DNA from 4 places in the Desulfovibrio simplex genome. Region 1 is predicted to be linked to each of the others. Evidence: riboswitches for the same ligand, from Rfam matches in the RefSeq annotation. Region 1 holds a riboswitch; each other region holds the start of a gene.

Region 1 (2,196 bases):
GTGTTCAGGTTGTGGATAAGAGCTTCCATGGCCTGATAGGTGCGGCGCTCGGTATATTTCAGGGCTTCTTCGGCGGCATAGGCATGGGCTTCGCCCACCATGGCTTTCTGTTCCGCAGAGGCGACCTGATCCAGCTTGCGGCCAAATTCTTCCATATTGCCAAGGCGCGGGCACAGGTCAACGCTGGCCAGCAGTTTTTCGGTAAAAACCGCTGCATCCCGGGCTTTCATATGCATGGCAATACGTACAAAGGAGGTAAAGGCCCTTTCGTATTCCTTGCGGTACGTTTTAATGACGCCCTCGGCCATGGCAAAGTCGAAGTGCGGCACACTCTGACCGCCGTGCATTTCATTCTGGTTGGCCTGAATGGCTATGCAGGCCAGGGCCGAATAGCTTTCAATGGCGTTGGGCTCGCGCAGATACCCGTGCCCGGTGGAAAAACCGTTTTTAAACAGTGGGATAAGGTCTATCTGGCAGCACGTTTCCGTGAGCATGTAGAAATCTTTATCATGGATATGGATGTCGCCATTGATATGCGCGGCCGAGGCATCCTTGGGCAGAATGTAGTTGTCAATAAAGTACTTGGACCCCTCGGATCCGTACTTGAGCATGGTGCCCATGGCGGTGTCGCCGTCAATATTGGCGTTTTCGCGCTTGATGTCTTCGTGAATGGCCGGGGAATACGTAAGTTTTTTATAGATATCCATGAGATACGATTCCGCGTTGCGGATTTTCGTATGCTCGGCGCGGTACAGGATGTAGGCCTTGGCCGTCTTGGCGTAGTCGTACTGGATCAGCGTTTCTTCAACAAGATCCTGAATTTCCTCAACGTGCTTGAGGCCGCGGGCATCCAGTTTTTTGCACACTTTTTCAGTGACAAACAAAAGGTCTGTAGGGGACATATCCTCACCGCCAACGGCCTGATTGGCCTTGGTAATGGCGTTGAGAATCTTGACGGAATCGAAAGGCACTGCCGTGCCATCGCGCTTGGTGATGCTGGCGGGCATGGAGAAAGACTCCCATAAGAACTGTGAAAACAACTGTGAAAAAGTCCGTTCGCAAAACGAACGAAGGGGACACCGGTAACATATGGGGCGGTAAGTAAACCCAGGGGCAAGCCTGTAGCCGGGAACAGATCGTTCCCGCAAAGGATTGGCCGGCAAAGGCCCCGTGCCGACAATCCGTATCTTGACTGTACAGGGGTATACCCGACAGCCGTTGGGTGTTTTGTTGAAAGCAGGTCTTCCGGCTTGCCGACCGCCTTTCGGCCTTCCCAGGGCATTGCCCCAGTGGCGCATGAAGAAAGGCGGCGTTTGTACGGCTTACGGCGGCGGGTCCGCTCCCGTTTTTCACGGGATTCTCTATTAAGCCCATAGGGCGCTTTCAATGTCTAGAAAATCTCAAAAGAACTGCATCATGTCAATCGGGGTAAGCAAAAAAGACTTCCTAGTCTCGTAGGAACAGTTCAATTTTTATTGATAAATTTTATTATAAAGTGTTCGCTCAGGTCCAAAAAAAGGCCGCAAAAAAGTGTTGGGCGCGAGCTATACCCTGCCCGAAAAATACACTGCCGGAACCGCCATTGAAAGTTCCGCAGCCTTACATGTTTGGCTGATGACTCCCTTGGTGCGGGCTACAATCTAGCGCACTGCCCTGATGATTTCAAGGCTGATCAAACCCTTGGCAACTGCGGATTTGCAGATGCGACCTCTGGAAAACCGCACCATTTGCCATTTTTACCGGGCCATATTTTTTTAAGAAATATTACCAAGAAGCAAAAAATCAATTTCCACTACTCAATTAATTCAGCAGAATAAATGAAATTTACAGGCAAAAAATGATCCTGCCCTACCGCATAAACATGGGCATGTCCGCACTTGTCGAGGACGGACGCCCGCCCCCACCCGGCGCGTACCCGCAGGTCACGCCCGCCCCTGTGCGCGACGCCTCCACATCCACACGCCCGGAACCAAGCAGGACGAACGCCCACGCCCACCCCGCGCAAAGAGTCTCCATGCCTCTCTCCCAACCCGAGGCCGCAGGTCACGCCACCCTGTAATGCCCCCATAAATCAAACGGCTTTTGAGGGAGAATCCTTCCGGTTTTCACCAGCCTGCCGATGCACGCATTGTGAGGTCTTCCACCAGGCGCCGAGTGCAGGTACGTGGTGTGACGAGTTCTGCCCCGTCAGAAAAC
Region 2 (2,196 bases), 1.5 Mb from region 1:
TAATCTGGTCTAGGGCATTTTAACTTTGAAAAAGTGTGAATGCTCTAACGCTGCACGAAAGTGCAGCGCGCCACAACGTGGCGTGGGTTCAGCCGAGCTTTAGCCGTTGCGACGAAGGAAGCTACGGCTGCCGCAAAGACAGCATTGGTTATCCGTAAGCGGCAAAGACCCGCTAACGGCTACCGCAAATCGCATTTTCCGGCTGAATGAAAACTTTGAAATGTGAAGCATTTCAAAGTTAATCTGCTCTAAGACACCTCACAAGCTCAAAGCTATCCTGCTCTGCCGGCTACGAGTATTAACCGTCATCATTTTTTGCCCTGTCTGCGCTTGACACTGTGGCCGCTGTTATATATCAATTTATCTAGATATTGTGATGAAAAACGGAAAACGGTGAAAATCCGTTGCGGACGCGCCACTGTAACCGGCACAAACCCGCGCCGTGCCACTGTTCATCGACCAGGCCGTCAAAATGTTGGGAATGCCGCAACATCGGTCTGCTCCGGGGACGGGAAGGTACGGCCACGCGCAACGACAAACGCGCAGGGGCCGGAAGCCAGGAGACGCCTCATCACCTGCCGCCATCCGGCGGCAAGGCAGTACTGTCTCGCGTTCAGGCAAGTGCCCGGTCAGGCGTTGTTGCGCCCGGCCAGAGCCGTGCGGCATGGTGATGCCGCACGTCGGTACGGATTGCATCCGTATTGTGAAGTGGCGGCAAGACCGGCAGGTCGCACGCCATTTCAGGTATAAAAGCTCTAGCGTGAAAAAGACTGCCCTTTCAACACCATATGAAAGGAGCAACCATGCGTACCCACATTCTCGGCTTTCCCTCCATGGGCAGGCAGCGTGAGCTGAAACAGGCTCTCGAATCTTTCTGGCGTGGCGACACTTCCGCCCAGGATCTCACCGGCACAGCGCACCAGCTTCAGGAATCCCATTGGGCTATCCAGAGCGAGGCTGGCTTGAGCTACGTGACCACGGGCGATTTTTCCTTCTATGACCGCATGCTGGACACAAGCCTCATGCTTGGGGCCGTGCCTGCCCGCTTTGCCCACTGCGGCAAGGATGCCCTGACGCGCTATTTCGCTCTGGCGCGCGGCGACGCCTCACGCAACATTCCGGCCATGGAGATGACCAAGTGGTTTGACACCAACTACCACTACCTTGTGCCGGAAATTGAAGCCGACGCCGTATGGACGCCCGGCGAACACCCCGTGCTGGAAGCCACCCGGCGCGCCGCCGCCAAAGGCTTCACGCCCAAGGCCGCCATCATAGGCCCCTTCACCTGGCTGGCCCTGGCCAAGGGCCAGAACGGCGCAGATCCGTGGACGCGCCTGAACGAGGTGCTGGCAACCTATACGGCGCTGCTGGAACAGCTGGTTCCCCTCTGCGGCTGCGTGCAGATTGAAGAACCCGTGCTCTGCACCGAACTGTTGCCCGCTCCCGCCGCTGCGCGCTTTGCCGAAGCGTATGCAACGCTCAATGCGGCGGCGGCCCGCGCCGGGTCAGCCAGGCTTTTGCTGGCGACCTACTTCGGCCCGCTGGACCAGCACCTTGCCCTGGCTGCAAACAGCGGCTGCGCGGCCCTGCATATTGACCTTGTGCGCGGCCCCGGCCAGCTGGACGCCGTGCTCGCCGCCCTGCCCGATCACATGGCCCTGTCGCTCGGACTGGTCAACGGACGCAATATCTGGAAGACCGACTACACGCAGGCTGCCCACCTCATAGCCCGCGCCGTGAGCGCCCTTGGCGCGGACCGGGTTCTTCTGGCCTCTTCCTGCTCGCTTTTGCACAGCCCCGTGGACCTTGCGGAAGAAACCGGACTTCCTGCACACATCAAGAACCGCATGGCCTTTGCCGTGCAAAAATGCGGGGAACTGGCGGACCTCAAGGCCATCGCCCAGGGACAGGGCGCGGACATTCTGGCAGCCAACGCCGCTGTGCTGGCCGAGGCTCAAGCCCATGCCGACACGGTTCAGGCAGCGGTGCGTGAGCGCGCCGCCGCCGTGACCCCGGCCATGCTGGCCCGCAAATCCCCGTTCGCCGAACGAAAACAGGCCCAGGCATGGCTGCGTTTGCCGCTTCTGCCCACCACCACCATCGGTTCTTTTCCGCAGACAGACCATATCCGTAAAACTCGGCTGGCCTTCAAGCGCGGGCAAATGACCCAGGCTGACTACGAAACCGCCATCAAGG
Region 3 (2,196 bases), 980 kb from region 1:
TGCCAGGGGCAGAAGCGTTTGCGGCGTGTAGCAGACAAGGTGCCGCCCGTCTGTAAAATGCTGTTGCGTACCACGGCCCCGTGCTTCGGTGAACAGCAGGCCGCCTGAGGCCAGGGCCTGGAAAACGCGCAGGGTCAGTCCGTCAAAAAGGTTTTCATTCAGAACTATTCGGGATTCTGAGAAAATATCAATCATTTCCCTGTTGCCGACGTCCTGGCGGACATGCACGCTGTAGCGCTGCATCAGCAGGTTGAGAATGTTGCTTCTTTTGAGGCGCTGCGGCGTAGTGACCCCCACAAAGGAGATGTCGTACTTTTTGCACGGGGTGGGAGCGCGAAATTCATGCTTCTGGGCGCAGAGCGGCAGCCACGAAGCCCTGATTCCGGCTTTGCGAAGCGTCGATACGGTTTCCATCTGGTCCACGAAGACGTCGTCAAAGACCTTGCAGGCGTGTTCAAGCCAGAACGCGTTGATGCTTGAGTCGATGCAGTATGCCGCCAGACGGGCCTGGCACCGGTGCAGACCGGCAGGGAGTTTTTTCGCGCCAAAAAGTTCCACCAGCACGACATCTACCGGCATATCAAGTTCCGCAAGTGCATCGGTGACGTCTTTTTCCTGGTACGGCGCCAGATCAATCACCGTATGTCCCAGGCTCAGCAGACCTTCTTTGAGAAAAAAACCGTCATACGCGATATTCATGCACGTTCCTTGCTGCGTCGGTGGATAGTTCGCGCATGCTAGCCCGGTGGAAAAACAAAAACAATGGCGCAGGCCGCCCGGCCTGCGGTTTTGGCGAGTCCGCCCGGCATTGACAGGCCTGCCGCCCCCGCCTACAGTAGGCGCGGCAATGGTAGCCGGGTTGCCCGGCTTGAAAAGGGAATCCCGTTAGATGCGGGAGCGGACCCGCCGCCGTAAGGCTCGCCAACCTCGCACCACGCAGTGCCACTGGAAACGGGAAGGCCGGTGAGAGGGAGCCAAGCCGGAAGACCTGCCTTGCCCCATGGCCCCGCTTTTGGCTGGAGCAATTTCACTTTGAAATTGCTCTGGCGATTGCGTGAGCAGACGCCCGCCGCAAAGGTGCACGCGCAGCTTCAGTCGTTGCCCGCAGGGCTTGCCTGAACCGTTGACGGAATCGTCTTACGGGTCAGGACAGCAGCGCTACGAATGAAGACAGCACTATCATTTACTTGCGCGGTTAAGCGCCAAGGCGAGCGTATCTTGAACTTTGAGAATGTACATTCTCAAAGTTGATCTGCTCCAGGGTGCATGGCAGCGGCATGAGCCGCCACGGCAACGGGACTTTGTCGGCAGGACTGAGGAAATACGGGCCTCTTCCTTCATGAAGCAACATCTGTTTCATGCGGGAAGAGGCCTTTTTTATGCCCATGCGCCCCGCGCTGGGTCTTCAAAGGGCGGGCATGACCGCGACATCACATTCCTCCTCTCCCTCCGGGTTGTCATCCGTGCGCCTGTGGCCCGCGTTCGCGGCTTTGGCGACGCTGTGGCTTGTTTCCCTGCCTCTGGCCTGTCTGCCCGGCCCGGTTCCGCTGGCGGCTGGTCAGGTTTTTCACGCTCTGGCGGTGCAACTCGGGCTGGCCGCGCCACCACAGGATACGTCGCTCATGCTGGTGGTGGGGCAGATACGCCTTGCCCGCGTGTGCCTTGCGACCCTGTGCGGCGGCGCTTTGGCCGTGGCGGGTGTGGCCCTGCAAGGGGTCTTGCGCAACCCTCTGGCCGACCCTTTTACTCTGGGGATTTCGGCGGGCGCGGCGTGCGGGGCAAGCATTGCCATTGCCCTTGGCGGCGTTGCGGGCAGAGCCCTGAGCGGACTTTTGGCGGCAGTGCATCTTTCCCTGCCGGGACCGGCGGCTCTGGTGGCCCCGGCGGCTCTGGCGGGCGCGCTGCTGGCCCTGGCCGGAGCCTTGTGGCTCGGCAGGGGCGACGGCGGCTTCAGGCGCGAGAGCGTCATACTTGCGGGCATTGCCGTGGCGGCCTTTCTGGGGGCGCTGGTGGCATTGATCAAGGCGCTCAATGAAGAATCCGTAACCAGCATTGTTTTCTGGATTATGGGGTCGTTTCAGGGGCGTGGATGGGACAGCCTGCCCCTGTTGCTGGCAACGTTCGTGCCTGGTCTGCTGGCTGTGGCTTTGGGCTGGCGCGCGCTGGACGTACTGACCCTGGGCGACGAGCAGGCCG
Region 4 (2,196 bases), 1.8 Mb from region 1:
CCGACTCCACAAAAAAACGATAAAAATCGGTGATACGTAGTATGCATCGGCGTGTCCGGGGAATTTTCGGGCGGACTGCCGCAGGCCCCGGAAAAAAGGGCGGCGGGCAAAACAAGAGCCACCCGTGCGGCGGGTGGCTCTTGAGTGATATGCGCCAAAAGCTTTTTCCTGATCGGTGCGGCAGTGCGGCCCATCGTGCCGTCCGGGAAAAGGCGTTTTATCAGGCGGCGTTTACGGCTTTCTGGGTTCCTTGGTCAGGTCGTCGGCGCTTTCCTTGGCGTGGCGCACAAGGATGGCGGCAGCGCCGGGGGTTTCGCCAAGGCCTTTGAGGTGGGTGTCAACCTTGATGCCGGCCTTTTTGAGCTGGGTAGCCCAGGAGTCGTCCTCATCGCCTGCAAGGTCGTTGCGGGCATGGTCGCCCGCCACCAGCATGAGGGGTGCGATCACAACGTGCTTGACCTTGGCGGCCTTGAGCTCCTTGAGCAGGTCTTCAAAGCTGCGCGCGCCTTCCACCGTGGCCATGTGGATGTTTTTGTCAGTGGCCGTGAAAACAGCGCGCACGCCTTCAAAGGCCAGGTCTGCGCGGCCATGGCTCTGGCCGTGGCCCATGAGCACAAGGGCGGTGTTTTTGCCGCGTTGGCTTTTGGTGTCGGCCAGAATGGCGGCCAGAAGTTCCTGGGCGTCAGGCTTGGACTCAAGCATGGGGCGGCCCATAAAAACGGCCTCAAAACGGCCGGGGTTCTTGCTCACGTCAAGCAGCACGGCCCTTTCAAGGGCGGTAAATTCTTCACCGGCCAGAACATGCAGGGACTGCACGCGCACGACCTTTACGCCGTCCTTGGCAAGCTGGGCCATGCCGTCGCTGATGCCGCCCACAGGATGCCCCTGTTCGGCCAGCTTTTTGCGAATGATCTGCGATGTGTAGGCCCAGACCACAGGCGCGCCGGGAAAGGCTTTTTTGAATTCCGCATCCACAGCCTTGAAGGCGGGCTGGGCTTCGGGAACACTGGTGCCGAAAGCTACCAGCAGGATGCCTTCCTTGGGGGCAGCGGCGTCTGCGGCGTAGCTTGTGCCGTGCACGGCAAGCGCCGCGAGCAGCAGCAGGACGAAAAGCAGCGGGCGAAGCCCGACGTGTGACAGGGTGCGCGGCATGGCAACCTCCTCAATTTCGCGTTGAAAGGTTCGCAAAAGGGCTTTGGCCCCGGCGGGTGTTCGGACTTGAGGGCTGTGTGGCCGCACGGCCAGCGCCTTGGTTTCGCCTTCACCGCTTGCGCGATTGGCTGTCAAACGCCGCCCTTCCTGAGCAGGCGAAAAGAAACCTTGTCCCCTCTTACCGCAGCGCGACTGTTTTCGACTTGCACGAAATTCCCCGCCAAAAGACCACAGGACAACAGGGAGCGCCAAATGTCAAGGAGGGCGGGAGGTTGCGCCAGCCGCCACATGTGGGTCCGCACCGGGGCTGCAGCGCGGCTTTCTTGGCCGTTTCGGGCGTATTTTTCCTTGTTCTTCCGGCAAATTTCTGCTACATATGCGACCTCTCTTTAAAAAAGGGAAATCATGTTTGGAGGCTGGACATATGGCAGGCTTGGAAACCGGGCACGAAACCGAAATGAATTTCGAGAGTGCTCTCGAAAACTACCTCACTTCCGATTTTGGCGACCTTGAAGAAGGCTCTATCACCAAGGGCGAAATCGTTCGCGTGGACGAAGACAATGTACTGGTGGACGTGAACTTCAAGTCCGAGGGGCAGATTCCCGCGGCTGAATTTCGCGATGCCGCCGGCAACATGGTCGTTTCCGTGGGCGACAAGGTGGACGTGTACGTTGTTCGCAAGAACGAAAACGACGGCACCATTACCCTTTCTTTTGAAAAGGCCAAACGCATGCAGGTTTTCGACCAGCTCGAAGACGTGCAGGAAAACAACAGGGTCATCACGGGCCACATCGTACGCCGCATCAAGGGCGGCTACACCGTGGACATCGGCGGAGTCGAGGCATTTTTGCCCGGTTCTCATGTGGATCTGCGTCCCGTGCCGGACATGGACGCCCTGGTCAACCAGGAGTTCGAATTCCGCGTGCTCAAGATCAACCGCCGCCGCAGCAATGTCATTGTTTCGCGCCGCGTGCTGCTTGAAGAAGAACGCGATTCCAAGCGCCAGGATCTGCTGCGCACCCTCGAAGAAAACCAGACTGTGCA

The links. A riboswitch is a leader RNA that binds a small molecule or an ion and turns the genes downstream of it on or off. The one in region 1 is predicted to bind cobalamin.
Region 2: linked by a shared signal. The riboswitch ahead of metE (5-methyltetrahydropteroyltriglutamate--homocysteine S-methyltransferase) and the one ahead of ACZ5DH_RS03980 (anaerobic ribonucleoside triphosphate reductase) in region 1 are both predicted to bind cobalamin.
Region 3: linked by a shared signal. The riboswitch ahead of ACZ5DH_RS07915 (FecCD family ABC transporter permease) and the one ahead of ACZ5DH_RS03980 (anaerobic ribonucleoside triphosphate reductase) in region 1 are both predicted to bind cobalamin.
Region 4: linked by a shared signal. The riboswitch ahead of ACZ5DH_RS12375 (sirohydrochlorin cobaltochelatase) and the one ahead of ACZ5DH_RS03980 (anaerobic ribonucleoside triphosphate reductase) in region 1 are both predicted to bind cobalamin.

What each region holds. Positions count from the first base shown of each region.
Region 1 is NZ_AP042377.1:962,515-964,710, reverse strand. Features, by position in the region: gene ACZ5DH_RS03980 (anaerobic ribonucleoside triphosphate reductase) at 1-1,007, opposite strand, end outside; cobalamin riboswitch at 1,219-1,400, opposite strand; gene ACZ5DH_RS03975 (hypothetical protein) at 1,608-1,817, shown strand; gene ACZ5DH_RS03970 (hypothetical protein) at 1,838-2,059, shown strand.
Region 2 is NZ_AP042377.1:3,240,189-3,242,384, reverse strand. Features, by position in the region: cobalamin riboswitch at 333-587, shown strand; gene metE (5-methyltetrahydropteroyltriglutamate--homocysteine S-methyltransferase) at 804-2,196, shown strand, end outside.
Region 3 is NZ_AP042377.1:1,939,347-1,941,542, reverse strand. Features, by position in the region: gene ACZ5DH_RS07920 (glycosyltransferase family protein) at 1-699, opposite strand, end outside; cobalamin riboswitch at 831-1,010, shown strand; gene ACZ5DH_RS07915 (FecCD family ABC transporter permease) at 1,419-2,196, shown strand, end outside.
Region 4 is NZ_AP042377.1:3,012,352-3,014,547, reverse strand. Features, by position in the region: gene ACZ5DH_RS12375 (sirohydrochlorin cobaltochelatase) at 232-1,152, opposite strand; cobalamin riboswitch at 1,187-1,400, opposite strand; gene ACZ5DH_RS12370 (30S ribosomal protein S1) at 1,577-2,196, shown strand, end outside.